DNA from 3 places in the Pedobacter africanus genome. Region 3 is predicted to be linked to each of the others. Evidence: riboswitches for the same ligand, from Rfam matches in the RefSeq annotation. Region 3 holds a riboswitch; each other region holds the start of a gene.
What was found. Region 3 has a riboswitch for S-adenosylmethionine ahead of B9A91_RS03735 (cysteine desulfurase family protein). Riboswitches for the same ligand answer to the same signal wherever they lie in the genome.
Positions count from the first base shown of each region.

Region 1 (10,874 bases), on a different contig from region 3:
CAACTTGGAAAGGTAGTTATCCAAAGAATGATGCGGAAAGCCTGCAAGCTCCAAAGCACCATTAGGCCCTGTCCCTCTCCTGGTCAGCACAATGCCCAGTATCTGCGAAGTTTTGACTGCATCTTCGCCAAATGTTTCGTAAAAGTCACCAACTCTAAACAGTAATAATGCACCCGGGTACTTTGCTTTAATTACATTGTACTGCTGCATTAACGGGGTTTCTTTAGTATGATCTTTAGCCAAAATGAATCTGTTTACAAAATCGTAAAGATACTACCTTGAGGTATAGGCTTTACGATTTGTTGAAAAGTAAAAAAATGTGAATAGGTTTATAATTTTGTAATGTAGGAAAGGAACAGTTCCAATGCTTCACGTTTTTTGTCGGTCAGCTCAAAATCCAGCTTGTTCAGCAGATAGTCTTCCAGATCAAAATCAGCAGGAGCCGACAGTTCAGATAAAAGCTCCCTGCGTTTGGAAAGTCCGAATGCCAGGGCTTCGTTAAAATCGTTGATGAAAGCCTGTGGAATGGATTTATTGGCCACCCAGGCGGCGTATACAAAAGGAAGACCGGTAAAATTCATCCATTCCTGTCCCATATCGTAAGCGTAGGCAAACTGCTCTTTTTTCCCAAAGGTGCGGTCGCCAATCAGTACCATCGCATCTGTTTCAGCAGTTGCATCGGTGGTGTAAACTACCTTCTGTTTGAAATGAAATTTCATCAGTACCCGTGCCAGGTTATTGGATGTCCTGGAATGGCTGTCCAGCTTTACAGTTTTGATTTCATGAGCCGGAACGTTGCTGAATATGAAGACAGAATTCACGGCTCCAACAGAACCAATGCAATAATCGGCCACAATGTGCGCATGGGGTACCTGAGGAATTGCCGCAACAGGTACCAGACCGATATCAACCTGTCCATCAATCAATTTAGCAGCACAATCAGTAGGGATATCTAAACTCAGATCTATCTGTTCCAGCAGGGCTGAATTTTCAATTCCGTAAATAAATGGTTTGGTATTGGTATAGGAAACGGCAGAGATTTTAATCTTGTTCAACAGTTGAATTTATTTTAAATGATCGGTATTGTTAAACTCGGTGATCACAAACTGGTTGCCGCTGAGTTCAACCCTATAAAGTGTAGTGTTCTGATGCGGAAATTCCGTCATCTCAGAGATGGGCTTTCTGGTAAGCAGGCAGAGAAACAAACGCATGGCACGGCCGTGCATACAAACCAGTACCCTTTTTTCATTTGTAGCCGCTTTAATGATATCAAGCGCCTGCTGTTCCCTTTTTACCACATCATTCGGACTTTCGCCACCTTCAAAATGAGCATCATAGTCTCCGGCTTCCCATTGCTCCATCAGGCCTTTAAATGCACAAATGGCATTTTCATCATTAGGTTTCCCTTCCCATATGCCCCAGGCCAGCTCATCCAGCCCTTCCAATTGTTCCCAAGAAACACCAGCATCAATAAAACCTTTAACGGTTTGATGTGTACGCTTTAATTTAGAGGTATATATCTTATCAAAATGCACATCTTTATAAGCATTGTAAAATGCGGCGGCCTGCATCCTGCCGGTATCGTTCAGGTCGCTGTTGATGCCTCTGCCCTGTACAATTCCTTGTTTGTTTAAATCGGTTTCACCATGCCTGATGATGTATAGTTCCTTATCCATTTAGTTGATTACTGGCAATTTATAATATTGTGGTTTCGGCTCATCCCCAAAAGTAACATCTGTATAATCTGTTACCACCTTGTACAGGGTATCCCTTTCAATCGGTTTACGTTTTACCTGCCTGATCAGGTTTACCAGTTCCTGGGTGCTCATTGCAGGATGCTGCTCTTCTGCACCTGCCATGGAATAGATTTTGGTAGTATCGTCTAATGTACCGTCTATATCGTCTACCCCAAAGTTCAGCGACAGCTGTGCCGTCTGCCTGCTGATCATGGCCCAGTAAGCCTTAATATGGTCAAAATTATCCATGTAAATCCGGGCAATGGCATAGTTCCTTAAATCCTCGATAACGGAAACTTCAGGCACATGGTCCATCTGGTTGTGCTGGTTCCTGAACTTAAGTGGTATAAAAGCCTGAAAACCGCCTGTCTTATCCTGTTGCTGACGCAGCCGTTCCATATGGTCTACCCGGTGCCAGAACTGTTCTATATGCCCGTAAAGCATTGTGGCATTGGTTTTCATACCCAGTTTATGTGCCTGTTCATGTATATCCAGCCATTGTTCGGCATTGCATTTGTCGTGCGCAATCTTTTCACGCACCTCGGGGTGAAAAATCTCAGCCCCGCCCCCCGGCATAGAATCCAGGCCTGCTTCCTGCAGGTATTTCATTCCGTCGTAATGACTTAATTTGGCTTTTTTAAATATGTAGTAATACTCTACTGGTGTTAATGCTTTAATGTGAAGATCAGGGCGATGTGCCTTTGCTTTCCTGAAAAAATCGCTGTAAAATTCCAGGTTTTGTTTGGGCACCACACCTCCGGTAATGTGCACTTCGGTTACCGGTTCATGATCGTATTTTTTCAATACCTCCATCATTCCCTCAACGCTCATTTCCCAGCCTTCTTCCTTTTGTTTGATCATCCGGGAATACGAGCAGAACTTACAGTCGTACACGCATACATTCGTAGGCTCAATATGGAAGTTGCGGTTGAAATAAGTACGGTCGCCATGCCTTTGTTCCCTGATGTAATTGGCCAGAACGCCAAGGTAACCAAGTTCAGCATGTTCATAAAGGTAAACGCCTTCATCAAAAGTAATCCTTTCCTGCTGCTGAACTTTCCGGGCAATTGCCTTAAGTTCTGCCTTTAGCTCAGTGTCTTCCAGCAGCAATGCGAGTTTTGAGGTAGTATCCATCTGTAATGTATAATGAACAAAAGTAGCATAAAATCGTAAGATACCTGTTTTAAAAACCGATTTTACCTGTCAGCACTGTGTAAAAGACAGATCTTTCTTATCTTTAGATAAGAGATATACCGACCATGGAGAAATACGACGCAAGGATTGAAACCTATATCAATGCTTCAGCAGGCTTTGCACACCCCATTCTGAGGCACCTCAGAAAGCTCATCCATCAGGCTTCCGATGAAATCAGGGAAACCATCAAATGGGGCTTCCCCCATTTTGAATATAAAGGTACCGTTTGCAGCATGGCATCCTTTAAGGCGCATTGTGCATTTGGGTTCTGGAAAAGTACATTACTCGATGATCCCGCAGGAATACTGGGAAAAGAAAAGGAACAGGCCATGGGGCAGCTGGGCAGAATTACAGCAGTAAGCGATTTACCAGATGACGCCATCCTTACAGCCTACATTAAAAATGCGGTAAGACTAAACGAAGAAGGCGTAAAACTTATAAAAAAACCTGCAGCAGAAAAAAAAGTACTGGAAATACCGGACTATTTTCTTGCAGGCCTTTCAGCAGTACCACCTGCAATTCAAAATTTCAACAATTTCAGTCCTTCGCAAAAAAAGGAATACATAGAATGGATTACCGAAGCCAAAACTGAAGCTACCCGAGAAAAAAGGCTGAAAACTGCTGCTGAATGGATTTCAGAAGGCAAACACAGAAACTGGAAATACGAGCGTTAAACCCGCTAAGCAATAAACCTAAACTAGATACATTGAAATAAAAAAGGAACCTGCATGCAGGTTCCTTTTTTATTATTTTACGCTTTCCCAGAAAAATTACCTGCTCTGAAAAGGTCTGGGAACATTGCGAAGCTGTGTTCCAGCCTTAGAAGAGAACGGTTATTTTCCACTTATTTTGCGGCTTTATTGAAGTTCAGCACAATATATGCTGTGGTAGTACCATATTCTACAGGTGTTTTGATCACCATTGTCTGTCCGTCTGTTGATGAAAGCAGCATTCTGTAACCTTCAGTTACATTTTTAGCTTTATCACCTTCGTACAACTTTTTAAACTGGAAAGTATCTTCTTTTGTACTGGCCGACCAATAAATGGTTTGTGTTTTGGCTGCGCAATCGGCACCACCAGGCAAGCTATAGCTACCATTACCGCTATTGGTTAACCTCCAGGTACTGCCTACAAAACATTTGTAAGAACTTTCTCCAAACAAAGATTTTACCGAAGTCTGGGGAATCCCTTCAAAAGTAATGTCGTTCAAGATCCAGTTACCGGTTACATTACCTCTTTTTAAAGGTTGTTGGGTAGTAGCTGCACCTTTTGGTGAGCAGCTTTGCAACACCATTAATGAACTGCATAAAATGGCTGCTATCAGGAATATTCTTTTCATATCTTGAATTTTTTACTTTTTAAATACATAAATCCTGCCAAAACTTAGGGTTAATTATTTTTACCTTTAACATTGTTATACCTCAACTGGAGATTTTAGCATTTAACCCCATAATAATGAGAGCAGAAACACTGGCAATACATGCAGGAAATTTATATGAAAGTGCCACGAAAGATGTTACAGCACCTATAAATTTGTCAACTACCTTCTTAAGGGATGCCAATGGTGGCTACTCTGGTGGACACATGTACAGCCGCGTGAGTAACCCCAACCGTTCGGCACTGGAGCAAACGCTGACAGTCCTGGAAAAGGGCCTGGATGCCTGTGCTTTTTCATCCGGCAATACAGCTGGAATGGCTGTTTTCCAGGCTTTAAAACCTGGCAGTCACATCATTGCACCGGATGACATGTACTGGGGGTTAAAAAAAATACTGCTGACGATATTTTCGGATACTATTGAAGTCAATTTTATAGACCTTACAGATATTGAACTGATCAGAAGGCAGATCAAAAAAAACACAGTGCTCATCTGGACTGAAACCCCTTCCAACCCGCTCCTAAAAATTACAGATATAAAAGCTGTTGCTCAACTGGCAAAATCGGAAGGACTGATCCTGGCATGCGACAGCACCTTTGCTTCGCCCAGCTTGCAAACGCCAATTACATTGGGAGCTGATATTGTGATGCATTCCTCTACCAAATACATCGGCGGTCATAGTGATGTACTGGGGGGAGTTCTGGTTACCGCTCAGCAAAATGAATTCTGGGAACGGATCAAGAACATCCAGCAGACAGGTGGTGCGGTACCTTCACCGTTCGATTGTTTTCTGCTGTCACGGAGTTTAAAAACACTGGCCTATCGGATGAAAGGACATTGCGAAAATGGCCTGGCCCTTGCGCTTTACCTGCAAAAACATCCCCGGGTAACAGCGGTATTTTATCCGGGCCTTCCCGATCATCCCGGACATGCAATTGCAAAAACACAAATGAGCGGCTTTGGTGGAATGTTGTCGATATTGGTGAAAGGCAATGCGGATGATGCCCGGAAAGTTGTAAACAATGTAAAATTGTTTGCCCAGGCAACCAGTCTTGGAGGAGTGGAAAGCCTGGTGGAGCACCGCGCCTCTGTAGAAGGACCGGACAGCAAAACCCCACAAAATTTAATTCGGATATCTGTTGGACTTGAGCACATTGATGACTTAATTGCTGATTTTGAGCAAGCTTTAGGTTAAAAAAACAATTAAAATCACCACCATTAAAAACTTTATATATTTAATAATCAATATATTAAAAAATATTCAGAATTTAATTTTGATTATTTTACCACTTAAACCTACATTTGTGACATTATTTGGCGAAAGCTAATCAAGTCAACACCTCTAATCGGTTTGATTTATAAAGAAGTGGCGAGAGACAGGCTCTTTGACCCACTGGCAACCCTCCCAAAATGGAGAAGGTGCCAATTCCTGACCAGCCGGCATGGTGCCGTTTGGAAAGATAAATTAAAAATATGAAAACGATTATTTCAATTCTTCGTCATTATTGTTGCCCCAAACATACCATGTGTATGTGTTGCTGCATGCAATAATCCTTAAAATCTTCCTTTTGCATTCTTTTTGATCCATCCGGAAGGCCCATATGGGTACGCCAACAAACATGCTCCGCTATATACTTATACAGGGAGTAAGCGCTAAAAAAATTAATCAAACCATATAAATAAAAAGATAAATATGTCTGCTTCTCATAAATTCGAAACTTTACAGGTACATGCCGGCCAGGAAATAGATCCTACAACAGGTTCAAGGGCCGTTCCTATATATCAAACTACTTCTTATGGCTTCAAAAATTCTGAACACGGTGCAAACCTGTTTGCCCTGAAAGAGTTTGGAAACATTTATACCCGTATCATGAACCCGACTACGGACGTATTTGAAAAACGTATTGCTGCCCTGGAAGGCGGCGTTGCCGCACTCGCAGTATCATCTGGCCAGGCGGCACAGTTTATTGCTTTAAACAACATACTGGAATCGGGCGATAACTTTGTTTCTTCCTCTCATTTGTACGGAGGTTCCTACAATCAGTTTAAAGTTGGATTTAAACGCCTGGGCATCGAAGTTAAATTTGCCAATGGCGATGACCCTTCAGATTTTGAAGCCAAAATAGATGGAAACACCAAGGCCATCTACCTGGAAAGCATAGGCAATCCGGCTTTCAGCATTATCGATTTTGAAAGGGTATCGGCGATAGCCAATAAGCACGACCTTCCCCTGATCGTCGATAATACTTTCGGTGCTGCAGGTTACCTGTTTAAACCTCTGGAACATGGTGCACACATTGTCGTACAATCGGCCACCAAATGGATCGGCGGACATGGCACCAGCATTGGCGGTGTGATCGTTGATGGTGGGACCTACAACTGGGGCAATGGTAAATTTAAACAGTTCACCGAACCTTCTGAAGGTTATCACGGACTGGTATTCAACGATGTATTTGGCATTGGAGGGCCTTTCGGGAACATCCAGTTCATTATTCGTGCCCGCGTTGAGGGTTTACGGGATTTTGGTCCCGCTATCTCCCCTTTTAACTCCTTCCTGCTGTTACAGGGACTTGAGACCTTATCGCTTCGGGTACAGCGCCACGTAGACAACGCGCTGGCACTGGCAACCTGGCTGGAAACGCATCCTGCAGTGAAAAGTGTAAGCTATCCTGGACTGGAGAGCAGCCGATACCATACCAATGCAAAAAAATACCTGCAAAACGGCTTCGGTGCAGTATTGTCTTTTGAGCTGCAAGGCGATAAGGCACAAGCCACTGCACTGGTAGACAGCCTTAAACTGGTAAGCCATCTCGCAAATGTTGGAGATGCGAAAACACTGATCATACAACCTTCGGCAACCACACATCAGCAGCTGAGTGAAGCCGAGCAGGCGGCAGCGGGCGTTAAGCCTAATCAGCTTCGGGTATCAGTAGGCATAGAACACATAGACGATATCAAAGCAGATTTCGAACAGGCTTTCAACAGCATAAAAAAATAGACAATACCCTTTATCAAGATTTATAATGAGTACAATTTCCACATACCATTACACCAAGACCTTCAAACTGGAAAACGGCAAAAAGCTGCGTAAGCTAGATATTGCTTACCAGACTTACGGAAAGCTGAATGCCAAAAAGGACAATGTAATTTGGGCATGCCATGCGCTTACCGCAAACTCGGATGTGCTTGATTGGTGGAAAGGGCTATTTGGCAACAATGCCCTGTTTAATCCTGACGAGCATTTTATCATTTGCGCCAATGTATTGGGGTCGCATTACGGCAGTACCAGTCCGTTAAGTACCAACCCGGTAACAGGGCAACCTTATTACCTGTCCTTTCCGGAGTTTTCGATCCGGGATCTGGTTGCCGCTCACCGTTTGTTGGCTACACATCTGGGCATCAGCAACATAAAGGTCCTGATCGGTGGCTCATTGGGTGGACAACAGGCTTTGGAATGGTCAGTGTTAGATCCTGGTGCTATTGAGAACCTGATCCTCATTGCAACCAACGCCTTCCACTCGCCCTGGGGTATCGCTTTCAATGAAAGTCAGCGCCTGGCCATTACTGCCGACCGCAGTTTTTATGCTCAAAAACCAGATGGCGGTATAAAAGGTTTAAAGGTAGCCAGGAGCATTGCGCTACTGTCTTACAGAACATACGATGCCTACGCAGCAACCCAATTGGAAAGTGTTAACGATAAAACAGGCGGCTTCAGGGCTTCCTCTTACCAGAACTACCAGGGTGAAAAGCTGTGCAAACGCTTTAATGCCTATAGTTATTGGTACCTGAGCAAGGCTATGGACAGCCATAATGTCGGAAGGGGGCGTAACAGTGTTACAGAGGCCCTGGCACAGGTAAAAGCCAATACGCTGGTGATCGGTATTGAAAACGACGTTCTTTTCCCGCAGTCGGAACAGGAATATCTCGCCAGTAACATACAGGGGGCAGAATTCTACAGTTTAAAATCGGCCTATGGCCATGATGGTTTCTTAATTGAAACAGACACCTTGACGAATGTCATTGGTAATTTCCTGAAAGAAAGTACAAACAAGAAAATAATTAAATTACATAAAACAGCATAATAAATAGATGAGCAAGAAACTTAAAATTGGATTATTTGGTTTTGGGGTTGTAGGCCAGGGATTACACGATATCATTCGTGGCCAGGATTTAAACCTTGAAATCATTAAGATCGCCATCAAAAACCCGGAGAAAAAGCGTACGCTTGATGCCCACCTTTTTACAACAGATCATGATGTATTGCTAAACAATACGGAGATCAATACCATTGTAGAGTTGATTGACGATGCAGATGTTGCTTTCAACATTGTTAAAAGAGCATTAATAAGTGGTAAAAACGTAGTTTCCGCCAATAAGAAAATGATCGCTACACACCTTGCTGAGCTTGTTGAACTACAGGAGAAGCACAACGTTTCTTTATTGTATGAAGGTGCAGTTTGTGGCAGTATCCCGATCATCCGTAACCTGGAAGAGTATTACGACAATGAGTTGCTGCATGGCATCAGTGGTATATTCAATGGCTCATCAAACTATATTTTATCCAAAATATTCAATGAGAACCTGGAATATGGGATAGCCCTAAAGCAAGCACAGGACCTTGGTTTTGCAGAAACAAACCCCATCCTGGATGTGGGTGGTTACGATCCTAAATTTAAACTGGCCATTGCTACTGCACACGCATACGGGCTGTTCATTAACCCTGATAAAATTCTTAATATCGGTATACAACACCTGTCGGAGAATGACATCAGGTACGCCCGCGAGAAAAACTTTAAAATTAAACTGGTACCAACTGCGCGCAAAATCAGCACTAAGCAGGTTGTTACCTATGTATTGCCGAAATTCGTAAAATCGGACGATTTCCTTTTCAATGTAGAGAATGAATACAATGGCGTTACTGTTCAGGCTGCGTTTGCCGACAAGCAGTTCTTCTTCGGAAAAGGCGCAGGCGGCCATCCAACAGGCGCGGCAGTTTTATCGGACATTGCAGCTTTAAGGTACGATTACCGCTATGAGTACAAAAAATACCATCAGCATAATGGCCTGGTACATACCGACGATGTAAACCTGGAAGTTTACCTGCGTTACACACATGAATATACCATTGAAAAATTAAAGATCGAGAATATTGTAGAGCGCTTTACCCGGGATGACTATAAATATGTTATTGGAAGTGTAAGCCTTAAAAGCTTACTGGCCAACCGTGAATTACTAGAGCAGAAAGATATTTTTATTGCCCATACCGGGAAATACACCTATACGGAGCAACAGCTTAAATCTGTAGCTGAAGAAGAGGCCGCTTTTTTCAATTAGTTTTTTGTTTTGAGATAAAAAGGCCCCGATCGGGGCCTTTTTTATGCTATAGCGTTTTTTATAGTTCCCTGTTCACATCCCAGTTCTCCAGGTAATCTGCTACCCTGCGTACAAAAGAGCCCCCTAAAGCCCCATCTACAACCCTGTGATCGTAGGAAAGCGACAGGAACATCATGTGCCTGATGGCAATGACATCGCCAAATTCCGTTTCCAGAACTGCAGGTTTCTTTTTAATGGCGCCAACTGCAAGGATAGCTACCTGAGGCTGATTGATGATCGGCGTGCCCATCACATTACCAAAAGACCCTACGTTCGTTAAAGTAAAAGTACCATTCTGGGTTTCGTCTGGTTTTAGTTTTGAAGCACGGGCACGTCCTGCCAGGTCATTAACTGCTTTGGTTAGCCCCAGCAGGTTCAATTCATCTGCATTTTTGATGACCGGAACAATCAGGTTACCACTTGGCAAAGCAGCTGCCATACCTATATTGATGTCTTTCTTCTTGATGATCTGGGTACCATTTACAGATACGTTGATCATCGGAAAATCTTTTATGGCTTTACTTACCGCTTCAACGAAAATAGGTGTAAAGGTAATTTTTTCGTTTTCACGTTTTTCAAAATTCCTTTTAACCTTCTCACGCCACATTACCATATTGGTCACATCGGCTTCAACAAAAGAGGTTACATGTGGTGAGGTCTGTTTACTCATGACCATATGTTCGGCAATCAGTTTGCGCATCCTGTCCATTTCAACAATCTCCTCTGCTCCGCCCATGCTGGGTGCCGCAGGCTGGGCTGTAGCTTTTGGACTTTGTTGAGGTATTTCCGGTGAGGCCGCAGCTTTCACAGGCTCGGGCTGGGATTTATTTACCGGGGCAGCGGCAACAGGGCTACCGCCTTTTTTACTTTTCACATAATTTAACAGGTCGTCTTTTGTTAAACGTCCTTCAGCACCGGTTCCTGTAATGCTATCCAATTCGTTAACGGAAATCCTCTCTTGCGCAGCAATATTTTTTACCAGCGGAGAATAGAACCTGTCTGATATAAAATCAGCAGGAAGCTGCTCAGTTCCCGGAATATTTTCCAGAATGATTTCCGCAACCGGCTCAGCTGAAACCACAGGCGTTCCCACTTTAATTTCCGTATCAACTGAAGCTGCTGCATCAGTTTCTATGAGGGCAATTATTGCACCTACCTGTACAATATCGTCTTCTTTAAATAATTGCTTTACCAA
Region 1 covers NZ_FWXT01000003.1:218,352-229,225, reverse strand. Annotated here, with positions in the region: gene mutS (DNA mismatch repair protein MutS) at 1-243, opposite strand, end outside; gene B9A91_RS18165 (menaquinone biosynthetic enzyme MqnA/MqnD family protein) at 330-1,055, opposite strand; gene B9A91_RS18160 (histidine phosphatase family protein) at 1,065-1,676, opposite strand; gene mqnE (aminofutalosine synthase MqnE) at 1,677-2,870, opposite strand; gene B9A91_RS18150 (YdeI/OmpD-associated family protein) at 2,996-3,604, shown strand; gene B9A91_RS18145 (lipocalin family protein) at 3,775-4,269, opposite strand; gene B9A91_RS18140 (trans-sulfuration enzyme family protein) at 4,386-5,501, shown strand; SAM riboswitch class I at 5,660-5,773, shown strand; gene B9A91_RS18135 (O-acetylhomoserine aminocarboxypropyltransferase/cysteine synthase family protein) at 6,000-7,304, shown strand; gene B9A91_RS18130 (homoserine O-acetyltransferase family protein) at 7,330-8,388, shown strand; gene B9A91_RS18125 (homoserine dehydrogenase) at 8,396-9,640, shown strand; gene B9A91_RS18120 (dihydrolipoamide acetyltransferase family protein) at 9,699-10,874, opposite strand, start outside.
Region 1: linked by a shared signal. The riboswitch ahead of B9A91_RS18135 (O-acetylhomoserine aminocarboxypropyltransferase/cysteine synthase family protein) and the one ahead of B9A91_RS03735 (cysteine desulfurase family protein) in region 3 are both predicted to bind S-adenosylmethionine.

Region 2 (10,874 bases), 2.3 Mb from region 3:
ACCTCTGTGCTGTAAGGAATTTCTTTCTGATAATTGTTGAAAATCTTTTCGCGGATGATCTCTGAAACGAAGAAACGCAGATTACGATCTGTAAGGTCTTCCTTGTCGTAAAAGGGCGCATGTTCGGGCACGTAATCCAGTACAGTATTCAAGATGCCATCCAGGTTATATTGATGCAGTGCCGAAATGGCAAAAATATGTTTAGGTTTTAGCTGTTCCTGCCAATAGGCTACTTTTTCATCTACCTGTTCCTGGGTAGCATTGTCAATCTTGTTGATCAGGACGATCATAGGAATACTGGTATGCGTAATTTTCTCCAATACATCATTTTCATCGTGCTGTTCATTAATATCGGTAACAAACAGGATCAGGTCGGCATCTGTTAATGCTCCTTTAACAGAATTCATCATGGAATCCTGCAGCCCATACCGGGGCTTGATGATGCCGGGCGTGTCCGAAAAAACAATTTGATAGTCTTCTTCGTTTACGATTCCTAAAATACGGTGACGGGTGGTCTGCGCTTTAGGAGTAATGATAGAAAGTTTTTCACCCACCAGGGCATTCATTAAGGTTGATTTGCCTACGTTAGGCTTACCGATGATACTTACAAAACCTGCTTTATGCGACATGAAAATATTTTTTAAAATAAATTTGCACCACAAAGAAACGAATTATATCTTTGCATTCCAATTCGGAAGAAGAGTTAAGGATTTAACGGAAACTAAAAGAATTGTATATAGTGCGGGGTGGAGCAGTTGGTAGCTCGTCGGGCTCATAACCCGAAGGTCATCAGTTCGAGTCTGGTCCCCGCTACCAAAAGGTTCGCAGCTTTAATACAGCTGAGGCAATCTTAAATGGCCCGTTCGTCTAGGGGTGAGGACGCCAGATTTTCATTCTGGAAACAGGGGTTCGATTCCCCTACGGGCTACAAGGCATCATGTTAAAATCATCAAAATGGCTGCAAATTTGAAATTTGCAGCCATTCGTGCATTACGGGCAATATTATTTTACCCATTCGCTAATTTCTTATCTTAATAGCACATCAATCAATTTACTGTCTTTTTATTATCCTTTCCTGTCTTGAATGTATCATAGAAATCCCCTTTTAGCCATTGTATTTTGCTGAGATCATACATGGATGGGGCAATGATGTACTGAACCTGCCATTCCCCTGCCCTTGTGTATTTTTGAAACTGAAGGCAGTAAACAAAAAGCCCGCTGCCAAGACTCCCAATAAGAGTGATTTTACATCTAATGTAATTTTCATATCTGTAAGATTTTATTTGTGTGTAAATCAAGATACAATCTTTACGGAAGAATATTGATTTTGCCAGGCAACAATTCCACTGATACCACTTTTTGCAAAAAACGCTTAGTTATTTGCCAATATTGCTTATTTAAGGTTGAAATTAGCTCATAATTTTGATACAAACTATTGAAGACCAAACACAAATGAACAGAAAAGAACTATTGCTGAGCCTGGGTATGATTTTAATGATACTCATTTCTGCAAGGCCATTGCAAGCACAGAAAAAAATCGGGACCGAAACCCCGGAACAAAAAGAGAAAAGAATGAAATGGTGGACAGATGCCAGGTTTGGGATGTTTATTCATTGGGGACTTTATGCCCTGCCAGCCCGTCACGAATGGGTACAAAGCAGGGAAAAGATATCAGAACAGGATTACAACAAATACTTTAAAAATTTTAACCCAGATCAGTTTCAACCTAAAATATGGGCAAAAAAAGCTAAAGCCGCCGGCATGAAATATGCTGTTTTAACTACCAAACACCACGAAGGTTTTACTTTGTTTGATAGTAAATTTACCAATTACAAAGCAACAAATACGCCTGCTAAAAGGGATTTAGTAAAAGAATTTGTGGATGCCTTCAGGGCAGAGGGCATCAGAATAGGCTTCTATTATTCTCTGATAGATTGGCATCACCCGGATTTTACGGTTGACCGGTATCACCCCTCAAGGCCAGCCGACAATAACGATCAGGAATACCTGACCTTGAACAAAGGGAGAAATATGGCAAATTATCGCAGGTACCTGAACGATCAGGTGACTGAGATCTTAACAAAATATGGAAAAATTGACATCCTGTGGCTCGACTTTTCTTATCCGGGCAAACATGGAAAAGGGAAAGATGACTGGGGATCAGTAGAACTCCTGAAACAGATCAGAAAATTGCAGCCCGGTATCATTGTAGACAACAGGCTAGATCTGGCAGCATACAGTGATGCCGAGGATTTTGAAACTCCCGAACAAGTTAGTGCCAAAAGCCTAGCAAAATATAAAGGAAAGACCTGGGAGACCTGCCAGACTTTTTCAGGTTCATGGGGTTATTACAGAGATGAGAACACCTGGAAAACGAACACACAATTGTTAGACCTCCTAATTACATCAGTAGCCAATGGGGGTAATTTGCTGTTAAATGTTGGGCCCACGGCAAGAGGCGAATTTGACAACAGGGCAAACACGGCTTTGGATAGCCTGGGAACCTGGATGCATGCAAATTCAAAATCAGTGTATGACTGCAGCTTTGCACCAGACAAATTTAAGCCAGCTCCTGGAACACAACTAACTTATAATAAAGTCAATAAAAAATTATATGTTCATCTTTTTGACTATCCGAAAGACGGCAAGCTCGTACTTGATGGTTACAAGGACGAAGTCATTTATGCTCAGTTTTTACATGACAACTCCGAACTTTTAACAGACAAAGACCTATCGGCCTCCGGAAATCTGGTACTAAAACTTCCTCTGCAAAAACCAAACTTCACAGTTCCGGTTATTGAATTGAGTCTGAAATAGCCGAGTGGTACAGAATAATATTCCAAAAGTTAAGTTGTCCGACACATGCTTTGCAATTTTATATGCTTTAAACCGCTTTTTTTTGGAATTGATTTTTCTTTGTTGCACCTTTGTAATGCTTATAGAGAAAGATGGAGGGATTAGACCCTGCGAAGTCTTGGCAACCTGTGCTAACAAGGTGCTACATTCTACAGGAAATGCAGCCGTAGTTCCTGAAAGATAAGTGGAAACTGCTCCCCAAACAGATTCTCAGATAAGCTTTGCACGCAATTGGTTCGGCACTTGTTTAGGCCCCGGCCTCTATCAACTTTAGCTGATTGTCTGCTCATATCATTATTGTTAAATGGATATCAGAAAAGAATTAGAGAAACGTATCCTGATCATTGATGGTGCAATGGGCACCATGATACAACGTTACGCCTTAACAGAGGAAGATTTTAGAGGCGAACGATTCAAAGATCACCCTTGCGATGTAAAAGGGAACAATGACATGCTGAACATCACCCGTCCGGATGTCATTAAAGAAATCCATACCGAGTACTTAAAAGCCGGTACAGACATCATTGAAACCAACACTTTCAGCACTCAGCGCATTTCACTGGCAGATTACCAGATGGAGCCGCTGGCTTATGAAATGAGTTTTGAAGGCGCTAAAATTGCCAAAGAAGCCGTAAATGAATTTATGGCCGCAAATCCGGAGCGCAAATGCTTTGTTGCAGGTGCTGTAGGTCCGACCAACAGAACGCTGTCCATTTCTCCTGATGTAAACGACCCGGGTTTCCGTGCCATTACTTTTGACGAACTTGTAGAGGCGTACGACGAACAGGTACGCGGACTGGTAGACGGCGGTGCTGATCTCTTGCTCATTGAAACAATTTTTGATACCCTGAATGCCAAAGCGGCCATATTTTCGATAAAAAAATATGAAGCTGAAATTGGCCGTAAAATAGAGATCATGATCTCGGGTACCATTACGGACGCATCCGGAAGAACTTTATCCGGACAAACAGCCGAAGCATTTCTAAACTCGGTAATGCATGCCCGGCCACTAAGCATAGGCTTTAACTGTGCTTTGGGTGCTAAAGACATGCGTCCGCATATTGAAGAGCTTTCTGCCAAAGCTGGTTGCTATGTTTCAGCCTATCCAAATGCAGGTTTGCCTAATGAATTTGGGGCATACGATGAGATGCCGCACGAAACGGCCCACCTGGTTGAAGATTTCATCCAGCATGGCTTTGTAAATATTGTAGGTGGTTGTTGTGGGACTACCCCCGATCATATTGGCTGTATAGCTGAAAAAGCAAGAAATGTGGAACCCCGCAGAATACCACAAATAGCACCCTATCTGCGCCTGAGCGGTTTAGAACCGGTAACGATTACCCCTGAAAGCATTTTTGTAAACATTGGGGAAAGAACCAATATTACCGGTTCCCCTAAATTCAGCAAGCTGATTTTAGGCGGAGATTTTGAAGCCGCCCTGGCCGTTGCCCGTCAGCAGGTTGAAGGTGGCGCCCAGATAATTGATGTGAACATGGATGAGGGAATGATCGATTCGGAGGCTTCGATGACAAAATTCCTTAACCTGATCGCTTCCGAACCGGATATTTCCAAACTGCCCATTATGGTGGATTCTTCCAAGTGGACGGTAATAGAGGCGGGACTGAAATGTCTGCAGGGTAAGGGAATTGTAAACTCAATCTCCTTAAAAGAAGGTGAAGATAAATTCCGTGAGAATGCCCGTAAAATCATGAATTACGGTGCAGCCGTAGTAGTGATGGCTTTTGATGAACTGGGACAGGCAGACAATTTTGAAAGAAGAAAAAAGATCTGTAAAAGATCTTATGATATACTGGTGAACGAAGTCGGCTTCCCGGCACAGGACATCATTTTTGACCCCAACATCCTAACGGTAGCAACCGGCCTGGAAGAGCACAATAACTATGCGGTCGACTTTATAAACGCCACACGCTGGATCAAAGAGAATCTTCCACATGCCAAAGTAAGCGGTGGCGTTTCCAACATTTCCTTCTCTTTCAGGGGCAATAATACCGTAAGGGAAGCCATGCACTCTGCATTTCTGTACCATGCCATCCACGCCGGACTGGACATGGGGATTGTAAATGCGGGGATGCTGGAAGTTTACCAGGAAATTCCACCAGAACTGCTGTTGCTTGTTGAAGATGTATTGCTGAACCGGAGGTCAGATGCCACCGAGCGTCTGGTTGAATTTGCAGATACTATCAAATCTAAAGGGAAAGAGGTTGTAAGAGATGAAGAATGGCGCAAGGCCAGTGTAGAGGAGCGCTTATCGCACGCATTGGTAAAAGGGATCATTGAATACCTGGATGCAGACGTTGAAGAGGCCCGCCAAAAGTACGACAGGCCGATCCAGGTGATCGAAGGCCCTTTAATGGACGGAATGAATATTGTGGGCGATCTGTTCGGAGCCGGAAAAATGTTTCTGCCGCAGGTGGTAAAATCTGCCCGTGTAATGAAAAAAGCCGTGGCTTACCTGCTGCCTTTTATTGAGCAGGAAAAGCTGAACAACCCTGATCAGGACCAGAATTCATCAGCCGGAAAAATACTGATGGCTACGGTTAAGGGCGATGTACATGACATCGGCAAGAATATTGTTGGTGTGGTACTGGCCTGTAACAACTTCGAGATTGTAGACATGGGTGTAATGGTGCCTGCCCAGGACATCATTAAAAAAGCCAAGGAAATTGATGCCGACATTATTGGCTTAAGCGGCCTCATCACACCTTCACTGGATGAGATGGTACACTTTGCCAAAGAAATGGAGCGTGAAGGCTTTACCATTCCGCTGATGATAGGCGGAGCAACAACCTCCCGTATCCATGCGGCGGTTAAAGTAGCGCCTAATTATTCCGGTCCTGCCATACACGTGCTCGATGCCTCAAGGAGCGTTACCGTTGCCAGTACCTTGATGAACAAAGATACCCGCGATGAGTATATTGCCAGCATCAGGGCAGAATACGATAAAGCCCGAGAAGCCCACCTGAACAAACGTTCGGACAAGCGCTTCAAAACCATAGAAGAGGCTCGTAAGGAGAACTTTAAAATAGACCCTTCATTGGTAGCTCCTGCTCCGGAATTTACCGGAACCCGGGTATTTGAGGACTATCCCCTGGAAGAATTGGTACCTTACATCGACTGGACCCCGTTTTTTCAAACCTGGGAGTTGCGTGGCAGCTACCCAAGGATACTGGAAGACAAAACAGTAGGCGACGAAGCCAGAAAGCTTTTCAATGATGCTCAGGCCCTGTTGAAAAGAATTGTTGAGGAGAAGTTGTTAACTGCTAAAGCCGTAATTGGTTTCTGGCCGGCGAATGCAGTTGGAGATGACATCATTTTAAATGTTGAGGGCAAAGAGGTTGTGATCCATACCCTTCGCCAGCAAGCCGAAAAAACCGATGGACAGCCCTATTATGCCCTGTCTGACTTTGTAGCCCAAAAGGAAAGTGGTATCCCTGATTATTTTGGGGGCTTTGCCCTTACTGCGGGGATTGGCTGTGATGAACTGGTAGCTGAATTTGAAGCTGTTTACGACGATTACAACAGCATTATGGCCAAGGCACTGGCCGACAGACTGGCAGAGGCTTTCGCAGAACGCATGCACGAGCTGGTCCGTAAGGAATACTGGGGTTATGCCAAGGATGAAAACCTGGACAATGAGGCACTGATTAAAGAAGAATACGCGGGTATACGCCCGGCACCCGGCTATCCTGCCTGTCCGGAACATACCGAAAAGGGGACTTTATTTGCCTTACTGGATGCAGAGGCCAAAATTGGCCTGAAACTTACAGAGAGCTATGCGATGTACCCTACCGCAGCAGTAAGCGGTTTCTACTTTGCACATCCGCAATCCAGGTATTTCGGCCTGGGTAAAATCACCAAAGACCAGGTAGAAGACTACGCTGTTAGAAAAGGGATGCCGCTGGAAGAAGCGGAAAGATGGTTAAGCCCGAACCTGGCCTATTAGCTTTCGTAATTATTTAGTACTTAGACAACCCAGACACGATGAAGATCACCGATCATATTATAAATGCCAAAGGCAAAACCCTCTTCTCCTTTGAATTGCTGCCACCTATTAAAGGCCAGAGCATCAAAGGCATTTTTGATGCCATAGATCCTTTGATGGAGTTTAATCCTCCTTTTATAGATGTAACATATCTGAGAGAAGACTACATTTACAAGCAGCACGCCAATGGGCTGCTGGAAAAAGTAGCTTACCGCAAACGCCCAAGTACCGTTGCTACCTGCGCTGCCATTATGAATAAATATAAGGTAGATGCAGTGCCTCACCTCATTTGCGGGGGCTTTACCAAAGATGAAACAGAAAATGCCTTGATAGACCTGCAATTTCTGGGCATTGACAATGTCCTTGTTTTAAGAGGCGACGCCCGCAAAAGCGACAATGCTTTTATCCCTACTCCCAATGGCCATGCCTATGCTTCAGAGCTGCTGCAACATGTTGTTGATATGAACAACGGAAAATACCTGCATGATGATATGGAAAGTCCGGAGAAGACGGATTTCTGCATTGGCGTTGCCGGTTATCCGGAAAAACACTTTGAGTCGCCCAACCTGGATACTGATTTCCGGTACCTGAAACATAAGGTAGACACAGGTGCAGATTTTATTGTAACCCAAATGTTCTTCGACAACCAAAAATATAAGGCCTTTGTTGATAAATGTAGAGAAAACGGTATTAACGTGCCCATCATACCAGGCTTAAAACCCATTACCAGCAGCAAGCAGCTCATTAGTCTGCCAAAAATATTCCATCTTGACATTCCTGTGGAGCTCAGTGAGGCAATACAGACCTGTAAATCGGAGAAAGAAGTAAAAGAGGTGGGAATAGAATGGATGATCAATCAATGCAACGAGTTGAAAGCAATGGGTGCCCCGGTATTACATTTTTATACTATGGGAAATCCGGAGCCAACCAAAAGAATTGCAAGGGCTATATTTTAATATCAGGGCCCATTGTGCATTTCTGGAATACTCTTTGTAACTTTAGGAGATATGAAAAGGTTGATGCTATTGATATTGGTTACTGCAGGTTCTTTAACCGCCTGCACAACAATTAAACCCGGAACTATTGGTAATGGCGGATTATCCCAGCTTGGGGGAAGCTGGGAACTAAGCTATATATCCGGGCCCAGAATAGCGTTTAACGGACTGTATCCGGGTAAAAAACCAACCATCAAATTTGATATTGCAGAAAAAAGGTTTAGTGGAAATACCAGTTGTAATTCTTTTTCAGGCCAGTTGGTTGCCGATGATTCGGGCATCAATTTTACAAAACCCTTTATAATGACAAAAATGGCCTGTCCTGGCGAGGGAGAGGCCATTTTTATTGAAATGCTTAGAAAAACAAGTAACTACGAAGTAACCAGCGACAGTACACTAAACTTCTTGATGGGCGACATAGCCATCATGCGCTTTAGCAAAAAGTAAGCAGGTAGCTTTTAAAGGATTCAAAACTGGTATCCATTGCCGTAGCATGTTTTTGTTTTTTAACAAGTACTGCTACCTGTTCCGGCACCTGAACATTCGCTTTTATTTCCTTCGGAAAAACGTCTGGAAACTTACATGGATGCGCGGTAGACAGGAAAACGCCTGTAGATTCCTGATCCGCAGTTTCCATTCTATATTCCTGCAAGGCCAACCATGCGATTGCGGTATGCGGACAGGCAACATAATTGAATTCATTATAAATCGCATCGATCCCTTCCAACGTTTCTTCATCCGTAAAACGATAACCTTTCATTACCTGCTGCAAAGCGCTTTTATCCTGATTAAACAAATCCATGATCCTTACCCAGTTACTTGGTGCGCCCACATCCATTGCATTGGCATACGTCTGTACAGAAGGCCTGGTCTGATAAACTCCGGTTTCTAAAAAGCGCGGTACAGTATCATTTACATTGGTAGCCGCCACAAACTGTTTTACCGGCAGCCCCATTCTATAGGCCAGTAGGCCTGCTGCAATATTTCCAAAATTGCCGCTCGGCACTACAAATACGATGTCCTTCTTTCCCTGTTGGCGCAGTTGCGCATAGGCATTGAAATAATAAAATGTCTGGGGAATAAGCCGCGCAATGTTAATGGAGTTGGCAGAAGTCAACCTGAGTTTTTTATTCAGTTCCTCATCTGCAAAAGCTTGTTTTACCAGGTGCTGGCAATCGTCAAAGGTACCATCTACTTCAATCGCATGGATGTTTTGCCCATTCGTACACAGTTGAAGTTCCTGAATATCGCTCACTTTTCCTTTAGGATAAAGAATGGTTACCCGGGTATTTTCTACTCCAAGAAAACCCAGGGCCACCGCCCCACCTGTATCACCTGAAGTAGCAACCAGCACATCGAGCATCTGTTCATTTTTCTTTAAAAAATAGCCCATTACCCGGCTCATAAATCTGGCGCCAAAATCCTTGAAGGCAAGCGAAGGGCCATGAAACAGTTCCAGCACATAGTCGTTATCGGCCAGTCTCAGTACCGGTGCATCAAAATTTATGGCGTCATCGATGATAATTTTAAGATCGGTTGCAGGTATAGCATCTTTCAATAAGGCAGAAGCTACTTTAAAGGCGATTTGCGGCAGACTGTACTGATCAATCTGATCTATAAACTCCTGGTTGAGCCGGGGAATGTCGACAGGCATATATAAACCTTTGTCCAGGGGCATGCTGTTAAAAACAGCAGTAGGGAAGTCTACACGTAAGTCACGGTTATTGGTACTGTATAGTTTCATTTTAGTCTAATATTACTGGTCCTTTTTTGTTGACTTCCGACACGAAAGCCAGACTGTTAATGGAAATGTTTTTTAAATGATGCTGTAAGCTGGCAGTAATTTGCAGGGCCGTCTCCTTATCCTTTGTAAGCGCAAATACAGAGGGCCCAGAACCGGAAATCCCGAAGCCCACAGCTCCTGCTTTCATGGCCTGCGACCTGAGTTTATAAAAATCAGGTATAAGAATAGACCGGGTGGGTTCAACCAGTACATCGGTCATGCTCCGACCTATCAGTTCATAATCATTCATAAACAATCCTGAAACCAACCCCGCCACATTTCCCCATTGGGTTACCGCATCTTTCAGGAAAACCTTGGAGCGGATCATTTGCCTCGCATCTTTGGTAGGCACATCCACTTCAGGATACACAATTGCTGCGTGGAGATCAGCAGGAAAAGGCAAGCTGATGATATCTAAAGGGCTGTAACTTCTGATGAGAACGAAACCTCCCATCAAAGCGGGCGCAACATTATCAGCATGTCCATAACCACAGGCCAGTTCCTCACCCTTCATAGCAAAGGGAACCAGTTCTTTATTGTTGAGCGGACTGTCCATTAAGGAATTGATGGCAAAAAGCCCAGCTACGGTACTGGCAGAACTGGAGCCCAGGCCACTGCCAATCGGCATTTTCTTATGCAGCTCTATTTCCACCCCAACTTCGGGCCGGCCAATGTGCCCCAGATACTCGCGGGCGATGGCACTCACCGTATTTTTTTCAGGATTCAGGGGTAGTTTTCCTCCGTCACCGGTTATCTTTAAAAGGGAAACGCCTGGTTTATCGCTCAGGCGCATGATCACCTCATCACCGGGTTGGTCTACCGCAAAACCCAGTACATCAAAACCACAAACCACATTGGCAACGGTAGCGGGGGCAAAAACTTTTATAGATCTTCTAGTCATGGCTTATCTTTTTCCTACGTTTATAATGTCAGCAAATACGCCTGCGGCGGTAACCTCGGCACCGGCTCCTGGCCCCTTGACCACTAACGGGCGGTCCTTATAGCGATCGGTCGTAAAAGAGATGATGTTGTCACTTCCCGAAAGCATGAAGAAAGGATGCGCATCATCAACCATTTGCAGGGTAATGGTAACCTTGCCATCTTCCAGTTTACCTATATACCTTAACACTTTTTGGTTTTGTGCAGCTTCATTTTTAAGGTTTTCAAAATAAGCCGCATTGTTTTGTAATTCTACATAGAATTCTTCCACGCTTTTGGCGGCAAGACAGGCCGCTGG
Region 2 covers NZ_FWXT01000001.1:3,187,590-3,198,463, reverse strand. Annotated here, with positions in the region: gene era (GTPase Era) at 1-629, opposite strand, end outside; tRNA gene B9A91_RS13410 (tRNA-Met) at 741-816, shown strand; tRNA gene B9A91_RS13405 (tRNA-Glu) at 857-928, shown strand; gene B9A91_RS24145 (hypothetical protein) at 1,106-1,267, opposite strand; gene B9A91_RS13395 (alpha-L-fucosidase) at 1,453-2,817, shown strand; SAM riboswitch class I at 2,934-3,043, shown strand; gene metH (methionine synthase) at 3,161-6,820, shown strand; gene metF (methylenetetrahydrofolate reductase [NAD(P)H]) at 6,859-7,815, shown strand; gene B9A91_RS13380 (META domain-containing protein) at 7,867-8,301, shown strand; gene thrC (threonine synthase) at 8,288-9,598, opposite strand; gene B9A91_RS13370 (homoserine kinase) at 9,600-10,538, opposite strand; gene thrA (bifunctional aspartate kinase/homoserine dehydrogenase I) at 10,542-10,874, opposite strand, start outside.
Region 2: linked by a shared signal. The riboswitch ahead of metH (methionine synthase) and the one ahead of B9A91_RS03735 (cysteine desulfurase family protein) in region 3 are both predicted to bind S-adenosylmethionine.

Region 3 (10,874 bases):
GCGCCACACTTCCTTTGTAGGCAATGGTTACAGTTTCAAACCCTTTATGAGGGTGGACACCAACACCCCTTAGGTGGGCTGAAGGACCAAAGTCATATTCAGGATTAAAGTCTAACATTAAAAACGGACTGATTCTTTCCTGAGGAATACCAGCTCCGGGGATATAATTAAATACCCTGAAGCCATCGCCAACCATATGCGGACGGCCAGGATTTGCCACAATTTTTTCAATTAACTTTTTCATCTTATTTTCTCCTTTTTAAGTACATCAAAGATACTCCGCAGTTTTGCACTGTTCATTGATGTAGGATAAGAAGTATTTTAACAAACACTTGCGCAATTAAATGATTGCGCTTATATTTGCAATCATATAGTTGCATAATGAAGATAAGAAGAGATGTATTTCAGGCAATTGCCGATCCTGTGCGTAGGGAGATTATACAAAGAGTGGCCCCTGAGCCGCTGAACCTGAATGCCGTGGCCGAGTCTTTCGAGATTAGCCGCCAGGCCATTTCAAAACATATCCAGATTTTAACGGAGTGTGGCCTGGTGGTGATTACCCAGAAGGGTAGGGAGCGGTTTTGCGAGGTACAGCTGGAAAAGCTGGTTGAAGTAACCGATTGGGTTGAGCAATCGAGAAAACAGTGGGTGAGCAAATTTGACAAACTGGATAATTATTTAAAGAAAATACAAACTAAAAGCAAAGACGATGGAACAAGCTAAAAAGGAACTTAAAATCAGCCATCTTTTTGATGCCCCAATGGAACTGGTATTTCGGGCATGGACTGATCCTGAGCAATTGGTTCAATGGTATGCCCCTGATGGCTGTACCATTGAGTTTAAAGCTATAAATGTAAAGGAAGGTGGTACTTTTCATTCCTGCATCCATGATCCTGTTCATGGCGATTGCTGGGTAATGGGCACCTATAAAACGGTAAGCCCCTCTGAAGAGCTGGTGTTTTCTATGGTCCTGACCAATGAGGCAGGGGATGATGTTACAGCAGCGCAGACTGGTAAACCCGAAGAATGGCCAAAAGAAATCATTACCACGGTTACGTTAAGCCCGGTTGGAGGGCAAACCAAGCTGGTATTGCATCAGACGGTATCTGAGGAGAGTGCAAAACAAAGCGGTGCATACCAAAGCTGGATCAAGATGTTTAACCGCCTGGAGACCTTAGTGAAAGCTTAGGCTCTATTTATTCTTCTTCTTCGAGATAAATCTCGTGAACAAGGAATTTTATGCCCTTTATCGGCTCCAGGAGTTCAGCAATGTCTTCGGAGCCGATAGGATAAATGGTTTCTCCGCTATCCGGAATTTCTGAATCGGGAACCAGTTCAAAGAACTTTACTGGCAGGTCTGTATCCAGCTCAACCAGCTTTATGTATTTCACCCCGTTGTCTATCCAATCTTTTAGTATCTGAGCATTAAACTGAACGTAGGGGTTCTTATTTTCATTTTCCATATGTTATTTAAATAAATGGCTGATGTTGTCGTAAGAAAGCTCAGTATAATCGTTAATGTATAAATGGCATGGTGGAAGTTCATCCCTGGTGTGTGAACTCAATACGCCTACTACCTGCATCCCGGCATTTAATGCAGCTGAAATACCGGAAAAGGAATCTTCAAAAACCAGGCATTGCTGCGCCTGCACGTTTAGATTAGCTGCGGAGCTGATATACACTTCCGGATCGGGTTTATGTTTTTTGACATCTTCGCTGGCCATTATAGAACCCAGCATTTCACGGATATTGATTTTACCCAGGATAAGGTCGAGATTTGCATAGGGTGCAGAAGTGGCAACGCCCAACTTTACACCATTGTTTTTTAGATCGTTTGCAAATGCTACAAAGCCTGCAATAGGCTCAATATGGGGCTCATAGATTTTTCTGAACAGACTTTCCTTTTCCTCTTCCATCTTCAGTAATTCATTGCCGGTAATAGGCCTTTTTAAGAAATGTGATAGAATATAGCTGTTGCTTTTTCCAAACATATGCTGGGCAAACTCTTCATCAGTTGGATTAAGGTTGCGGGTTGAAAAAAAATCTCTGAAGGCAAGGGAGTGATAGGGATTTGTATGGCAAATGACACCATCCATGTCAAAAATGACGGCTACTTGTTTATTCATGCTGCAAAGTTAGCAGGTTTTTTGGACAGAATAGATTACTGCACTATTCTGTATATATTTTTTCGTACCTCAGCACATAATTCCGGTAATGCAGGCTTAACCTGAAAACACTCTCCAGCACTATCAATGCTACAGCTGGCAAAATAAGTAGTTCAAGAATATCCAGTTTCCAGAAAGCAAAGGCCAGAACCACGATCAGTCTCATGCATTCCAGGTAATAGATCCATTTTCTTTGCTCCATGAGGGCCCCGCAATTGATCAGCGTAAGCAATATAAAAGCTACGATAAAAAGCTTATCGTACAGGGCCAGGCCAGTGTAAGCTGCAGTAATAAAGGTTAAAAGGGCAATACAAAGGGTAAGCTGCAGGTCCAGATAGGTCCGGAATTTAAATCGGTAGGTTACAACCGGTTTATGCTGCAGGTACCGTTTTTCGAGCAATGGCCTAATCTCCTGGTCCAATTGTGCCGGACTGCCAAAAATGATCCTGATTTTAGCCCGGAAACCTTTGGCCTGTTTGCAGGCTTCTGCTATTTCAAGATAATAGTGAAAATGCTGCCAGAGGAAACTATAGCTTTTAATGGGATGGGTTAAACCGTACTTCGGTTTTTCTTCTTCTTTTTGAAAAGTTCCGAAAAGTTTATCCCATAACACAAAAACGTCACCGTAATTTTTATCGAGGTATTTTTCATTGCTGGCATGGTGTACACCATGCAGGGAGGGAGTGATAAAGATATGCTCCAGCCAGCCAAGTTTTCCGATCAGTTGGGTATGGGTGAAGAAAGAATAGGCACCATGTACCAGGAGGATGGTAATAACCATTGCGGGATGAAAACCCATAAAAGGGATGGTACACCAGAAAATGTTCCGTATCAATGCCTGGAACACCGTAATTCTTGCAGAGACAGTAAGGTTGAATTCTTCACTTTGATGATGTACAATATGGGCAGCCCATAAAAAATTAATAGTATGCCCCAGCCGGTGGTACCAATACCATACCAGGTCTGTAGTGAGGAGGAGCAATATCCATACCCACCATTTGTTAGGGATTTGGAATAGCGCATAGTTCTCATATACCCAATAAAACAAACTGTAAAAACTTGCCGAAATAAAAAGGTTCAGCAATCGCTCGGCAATTCCTATACTGAGATTGGCTACAGAACCTTCGTATTTAAATATGCCGATCCTGTTCATCCTGATAGCCAGCTGATACTCCAGGAAAAGAAAGATAAAGAATGCAGGTATGGCAAAAGCCAAATAATTGAGCTGGATCATCGTCATTTATTATTTAAGGAAATTGCATTTTTTAAGGTTTAAACAAGCCAGACCATCCAGTCTGGCTTAAATGAACAAAACCAAGATGTACCAAATAATCTAAAGTTTTTGCTAAGATATAAATATAATCTACTAATTTAGTAGTATTTTAAAATAAAGTATACTATTTTTGTAGTCTATTGTTATATTTGCACTCAATAACAGTTCTTAAATTTATTTTACTTATCCAGAAAGACTGAGGGAAAGGCCCTGTGAAGTCTTGGCAACCTGTATTTTGCAAGGTGCTAATTCCTACCGTCAGGTTGACGGAAAGATAAGATCGTTTCAGCTCAGTGCTATCCGGATAAGTGTATTTGATCATTTTAAACTTTAACGGATATGAGAATTTATCTAGACAATGCAGCAACCACACCTTTAAGCAAAGCCGTATTCAGGGCTATGGAGCCTTATCTTTTCGAAAATTTTGGCAACCCGTCCTCAGCACACCACTTTGGCCGTGAGGCCCGGGCTGCAATCTGCCAGTCGCGGGGTATCGTTGCTGATGTGCTCAACACCAGTTCCGATCATATTATATTTACTTCTGGGGGAACAGAGGCTGACAATACAGCGATTGTTTCTGCAATTTGCGGCAACAATATAAAGCTTGCTATCACTACGGCATTGGAACATCATGCGGTATTGAATACTTTAAAAGCACTGGAGCAGCGAGGGGAGATCAGGCTGGTTTACCTAAACCATGATGCAAAGGGAGTACCCTCCCTTAGTCATCTGGATCAGCTGCTGGCGGCAAACGAAAGCGCTTTTGTATCGGTAATGCATGGCAATAATGAAATCGGTAATTTAAACGACATCGATCAGATCGCTAAAATCTGCAGCCATTACGGTGCTATTTTTCATTCTGATACAGTTCAGACCATGGGGCAGTATAAATACGATACCCAAAAGTTAGGTATTGATTTTCTGGTTGGCTCAGCCCATAAATTTCATGGGCCTAAAGGCATTGGTTTTTTGTATAAGAAATCGACCGAACGTTTGAACCCTTTTATAAATGGTGGTGCGCAAGAGGGTGGACAGCGCAGCGGCACTGAAAATGTTGCGGGTATTGTTGGGTTGGCCAGGGCGCTAGAACTGGCCTACAGCAACAGGGAGTCTAACCATGCCCACATTTCAGGTTTAAAAGAAAGAATGATCTATAAGCTGACCAACAAAATCCCTGGTATAAGTTTTAATGGGAATTCATCATCGAAAGAACTAAGCCTTTCGACGGTGCTCAGTGTAGCGCTGCCAGATACATGGGGCTCGCCCTTAACCTATCTCGATCAACATCGTATCTGTGCTTCTGGTGGAAGCGCCTGTAACAGTAATTCTGGCAAAACCTCACATGTGTTGAATGCGCTGCACATCAATTCCGACAGCAATACCATCAGGTTTTCATTTAGCAGGTACAATACTGCCGAAGAGATCGACTATGCAGTTGAGCAACTTGCCTGTCTTTTTATAAAAGAAATTGTTCATGAAGTTGAAGTGGTAGATTGATGTAATTTTTTTTGTGCTGCAATCAAACAGCCAATTTGTCCGTAATGATAGTAATCGTGCTGAACAATCCCTTTAACGAGGTATATAAAATCATATGACCTGGTGGGAACTGTCTCTTTCCACTTATTGTCAGAGAAATTGTTTAATGATCGGATAAGATCAGCTTGGGATAGACGGAAATTGCTTAATGTTTCTTCCCATGAATTTGCGTCGGGCCAGTCGCCTTTGGTATTGTCTACGATGTTAAACGTAATATCTCCCTGAAGCTTTTTGATGACAAAGTTTCTCCAGGCGGTCATATGTGCCACAATTTCTGCAATGTTATGGTTAAAAGCGGAAATCCTTTGTAAGGCCGTTTCTGCATTCAGCGTAGCTACTTTATATTCAAAGTTTTCAGTTACCCAGGGGTCGCCGCTGTAAAACACTGTTAACTCCTGTATGATTTGTTTTTTTAATGTATCCATAAATGTTCATTTTGTTAATATTAAACAAATGCTGGGGTTAAAAGTTCTTTGTCGCAATCTACCCGGTAAATGTCGTTTTTCCCCATCACCGGTTGTAAAAATGCGACCTATCTTTACATCATAAACAAAAACAAAGAAATATGGAAACAGCAAATAAAACCAAAATCACCGTAGCAGCTACAGTGAATGCACCAGTTGAAAAAGTATGGGAATTCTGGAACGCTCCTGCGCACATTGTAAAATGGTGTAGTGCCTCTGATGACTGGCATACCCCAAAAGCAGAAAATGACCTGCGTGTTGGCGGGGCATTTTCCTCACGTATGGAAGCCAAGGACGGTAGTTTTGGCTTTGACTTCGGAGGTATTTATGATGAGGTTGAAACCCATAAACTCATTGCCTATACGCTCGGCGACGGCAGGAAAGTAAAGATTACTTTTTCGGAAAATGGAGATACAACGGAGGTGACTGAGATTTTTGAGGCAGAAGAGACCAACTCCATTGAAATGCAGCAAGGCGGATGGCAGGCCATAATGAACAGCTTTAAAAGATATGCGGAGCAGCATAAATAGCTGCTTGCGAATCAATTGATTTATAATTAGCTTTATACAAAGGGGATAGTAGTTACTATTCCCTTTGTTGCTTATGGAGCTGAAAAATAAGAAAATCGCCGTCGGGCAGAATTTCCTTTTCATCGGGTAGAACTGCCTTTCTGCCTATTGTTCATTTCAGGGCTGGCCTGCTGATTCTACTTTTGACCCAACAATTAACAAAAGTAAAATTAGAACAAACCCTATGAACAACAAATTAAAAACAATTGCAACTGTATTCGCGCTCTTAACTGGCACTTCTTTTAGCTATGCTCAATCTTCAGTAATGAAAGATCCGGTAAGTTATAAGTTAAAAAGCGGGATGACCATCATCATTGCTGAAAATGAAGCTACACCTAAGGTTTTTGCAAACCTGAGCTTTGAAGCAGCCGACAAATACCAGGCAGAGAAAGCAGTGGCGAAAGAAGTATTAACAACATTGTTGAACCAGGAACTTACTGCAATGGACGCGGGCCTTAGCTATAGCGACAAAGGCGTGAACCTGGCGACCCAACACGATCAGTTTGAAAACGCACTGCAGACCTTGTGTGCTTATATCAGTGCACCTGCATTTAACCAAGATGCATTTGACAAGGCAAAAAATACAGTGCTGGCCCATTTAACTGCGCAGGACAAATATTTCCCTTCAACCATAAATAAAAACAGCCTGGCCAAACTTACACTTGACGATGTGAATGTTTATTATAAGGAGATCAACAATCCTGCTCAAACTGTTTTGACAGTTGCCGGAAACATCACAGCCGGACTTGCTAAAAATTACACTAAAAAAGCAATGAACCAGCAAAAACCAGTAGCTGAAACGAATAAAACCTACCTGGTTTCAAACAACTAATTTTTGAAAACCTAACCAAACTTATACAAACAGGTCAATAGGGTGTCTGAGGCTTTTGCCGAGGACACCTTTTATTTTATTAAGGTTTAATATTAACTGAGTAGCTGATCTCAACACCGCCAGCTACAAGCATATCATGCACAGAGCAATATTTTCTTACTGCCAGTTCTGCTGCACGTGCGGCCTTATCTTCGTTGATCTCTCCGGTAAGTGTAAATGTCATGTGAATTTTAGTAAATATTGTTGGGATCTGTTCTCTTCGCTGCCCTTCAACAGAAACTGAAAAATCTCTGATCACCTGTTTCTGTTTTTTAAGGATACTGATCAGATCCAGCGAGCTGCAGGAGCCAAGCGCCATTAATACCATTTCCATTGGTCGTACACCCAGACCAAGGCCCCCGATTTCGGGCGAGCCGTCGATGTTAACTTTTACTGTCGAAGATGGGCTTGATGCTTCAAAATGAACGGCATCATTTATTCTTTTTAATTCTACTTTCATTCGTTGTTTTATCGTGTTTTGGGGACTTTACATTTTTGTAACTAAATTACAGAAATTGATGCCTCGTTTCAAATTCAAATCCTTTATCTTTATAAACGCAGAATTTTATGACATTATGAAAAGATATCTTTTATTACTTCTTGTTTGTACAGCACTGTCCGGGTATGCACAAAATACCATCAACAATTATAAGTATGTATTGGTGCCTGAACAGTTTAGCTTTTTTAAACAGATAGACCAGTATGGCTTGAACAACCTGACCAAGGCATTGCTGGAAGAAAAAGGTTTTACCGTTTATTTTGACAATAAGGATTTGCCTGCTGAAATAGCCAATAACAAATGCAGGGCAATGAATGCTGATCTGATAGAAAAAAAAGGAATGTTTACCACAACACTTACCCTAATACTGAAGGATTGCCAGGGGAATGTGGTATTTAAAAGTAAAGAAGGCAAAAGCCGGGAAAAGGAGTTCAATGCTTCCTATAATGAAGCTTTAAGAAATGCTTTTGCTTCCCTGACTGAACTGCCGTATGCTTTTACCGGTGAAGCAACGGGAACTGCTGTTATGAAAACAGCAGCAGTTGAGGTGCCTGTAAGTGTGCCATCTGCACCAGTTCCTGTTAACCAGCCTGCTGTAGCAACTGAAGTTACAGAGGCCTCCGGAACATTGTACGCACAGGCTACGGCCAATGGATTTCAGTTGATAGACACTACGCCTAAAAAGGTGCTTACTCTTTTTAAAACCTCAGCGCAGGATTACTTTATTGCCGACAATGGCCAGTCGAAAGGAATAGTACTGAAAAAGAACGGGGAATGGTTTTTTGAATATTACAGCAACGATAAGTTCATTTCTGAAAAGCTGCTGATCAAGTTTTAGGAACTCCTCTAACCTCCAACAGATATTGCCTCATGTCCTCTTCTAATTTTGAAGGATAAGCTTAACCCGGTTTTTAGTCCGATAACAGCGGGTATAAAATCTGCCAAAAACGCTGAATGTTAGGCCAAAATTATGAAAGAAAGCTTAGCAATAAGGTGGTAATTTTCCAGTTCATTTACCAGATATGAACATAAAGCTACTCCTATGCACTGTATTGTTTACAGGGTTTGTCTTTCAGGCTAAAGCTGCTGATTTTTACATTTCGCCTTTGGGCAATGATAAAAATCCAGGTACATTTAAACTGCCTTTTGCCACATTTGAAAGGGCCAAAAAGGAAATTGTAAAGATTAAGGGCGCGGAAGCCATCACCTTCTATTTACGCGGCGGCACTTATTATCTGCCGCAAACATTGGTATTTACCGCTCAGTATTCCGGAGCTTTGGGTAAGCCAGTTACATTCACGGCTTACAAAAATGAGGTCCCGGTAATTAGTGGCGGACAGCGCCTGCGGCTTCAATGGACAGCGTATAAGCAGGGGATCTTTAAAGCTGGAGTTCCGGCAGGTTTGCAATCGGACCAGCTTTTTATCAATGGAAAAAGGCAGCATATGGCCAGGTACCCTAATTTTGACCTGAAGGCAAAGTATTATAACGGCTTTGCTGCCGATGCATTCAGTAAAGAACGGGCTGGCAGGTGGAATAAGCCGGCAGGAGGGTATATCCACGCCATGCATAAAGCCATGTGGGGAGATTATCATTACCTGATTACAGGAAAGGACAGTTCGGGGAATATAGCTTATACCGGAGGCTGGCAAAACAACAGGCAAATGGGGATGGACCCCGAACGAAGATATGTTGAAAATATATTTGAAGAGCTGGATGCTCCCGGCGAATGGTATTTGGACCAGCAGAAAAATGAACTGTATTTTTATCCGGAAAAAGGATTGGATTTAAAGACCGCCCTGATTGAGACTGTACGTTTAAAGCACTTGGTAGAGCTGAACGGCAATGAACAGCATCCGGTTAAATTTTTGCAGTTTAGGGGAATAACCTTTAAACATTCGGCCCGTAGTTTCATGGAAAATAAGGAACCCCTGTTGCGGAGCGACTGGACCATTTATCGTGGGGGCATGTTTTTGATAAATGGTGCTGAAGATTGCGGAATTACAAATTGTGTTTTAGACCAGGCTGGAGGCAATGCCATATTTGTAAACAACTACAGCCGGCGGATAAAAATTACCGGTTGCCATATTGATAAGGCGGGATCAAGCGGGGTGGCTTTTGTAGGTGATCCCAAAGCCGTACGTAACCCGCTGTTTGAATATAACCAGGTACAGGAACTGACTACAATGGAAAAAGAAGCTGGTCCAAAAACGGTAAATTACCCTGCAAATTGCCTGGTAGAAGACTGCCTGATCCATGAATCGGGCCGGGTAGAAAAACAAACGGCAGGGGTTCAGATAGAAATGGCGCAGCAGATCACCGTTAGGCATTGTTCTATTTATGACGTGCCCAGGGCAGGAATTAATATTGGAAGCGGTGCATGGGGCGGGCATTTGATAGAATGGAATGATGTTTTTAATACGGTAATGGAAACGGGTGATCATGGTTCGTTCAATTCCTGGGGGAGAGACCGTTTTTGGCGACCAAACCGTAAAGAAGTAGACAGCTGGGTTAAAGAAAGACCGGAACTGCCATTTCTGGAAGCTGTTAAAACCGTTATCATCCGGAATAACCGCTGGAGATGCGACCATGGCTGGGATATAGACCTTGATGACGGCTCAACAAATTACCTCATTCAGAACAATCTTTGCTTAAACGGAGGGTTAAAAAACCGGGAAGGTTATAACAGGGTAGTAGAAAATAATATCATGGTAAATAATTCTTTTCACCCCCATGTATGGTACCAGAACAGCAATGATGTTTTTAAGCGAAACATAGTTTTTACTTCCTATAAGCCTATTGGCATGCCGAAGGTTTGGGGTAACCAGATAGATTCTAATTTTTACCATTATACAGGAGCAATGTCTGCAGCTGCGGCAGAACTTCAGCAGCAAAGCGGACAGGATCAGCATTCCTTGATGGGAAATGCACTGTTTGTTGATCCGGGAAAAGGAGATTACCGTGTGAGGGAAGATTCACCTGCATTGAAAACGGGCTTCAGAAATTTTCCGATGACAGGCTTTGGTGTAGTAAGCCCTGCGTTAAGAAAACTGGCGCGGAGCCCAGAACTTCCAAAGCCGGTTCCGCAAGCGAAAACATACGGCCGAAGTTCAGCCATTTATGCCTGGTTGGGCAGTAGTGTAAGGAATATCCTAGGGCAGGGTGAGATGTCTGCATATGGCCTGGCAGGTGAGGTCGGGGTATTGGTACTGGATGTGCCCCATGGTAGCCCTGTTGTTAGAAGCGGCATTTTAAAAGACGATGTCATCGTTTCTGTCAACTCAAAAGCAGTGAAAGATGTGGATGGGCTGTTGAAGGTCCCTGTATCGCAAAACGGTGTCTATAAAGTAGAAGTTATCCGGAATCAGAAGTCTTTATTTTATGAGTTAAGGCCCTGAAACCAGTAGGGGTTTACAGCGAAAATGAGATAGGAATGCTGTATTTTACCCTAACCGGAAAGCCATGCTGCATGCCAGGCATCCATTTTCCCGAAAGCC
Region 3 covers NZ_FWXT01000001.1:901,530-912,403, reverse strand. Annotated here, with positions in the region: gene B9A91_RS03765 (pirin family protein) at 1-244, opposite strand, end outside; gene B9A91_RS03760 (ArsR/SmtB family transcription factor) at 382-723, shown strand; gene B9A91_RS03755 (SRPBCC family protein) at 710-1,189, shown strand; gene B9A91_RS03750 (hypothetical protein) at 1,197-1,463, opposite strand; gene B9A91_RS03745 (HAD family hydrolase) at 1,467-2,126, opposite strand; gene B9A91_RS03740 (sterol desaturase family protein) at 2,170-3,405, opposite strand; SAM riboswitch class I at 3,619-3,719, shown strand; gene B9A91_RS03735 (cysteine desulfurase family protein) at 3,778-4,935, shown strand; gene B9A91_RS03730 (DinB family protein) at 4,911-5,399, opposite strand; gene B9A91_RS03725 (SRPBCC family protein) at 5,540-5,968, shown strand; gene B9A91_RS03720 (peptidase M16 family protein) at 6,192-6,839, shown strand; gene B9A91_RS03715 (OsmC family protein) at 6,919-7,338, opposite strand; gene B9A91_RS03710 (hypothetical protein) at 7,454-8,215, shown strand; gene B9A91_RS03705 (PDZ domain-containing protein) at 8,400-10,775, shown strand; gene B9A91_RS03700 (energy transducer TonB) at 10,789-10,874, opposite strand, start outside.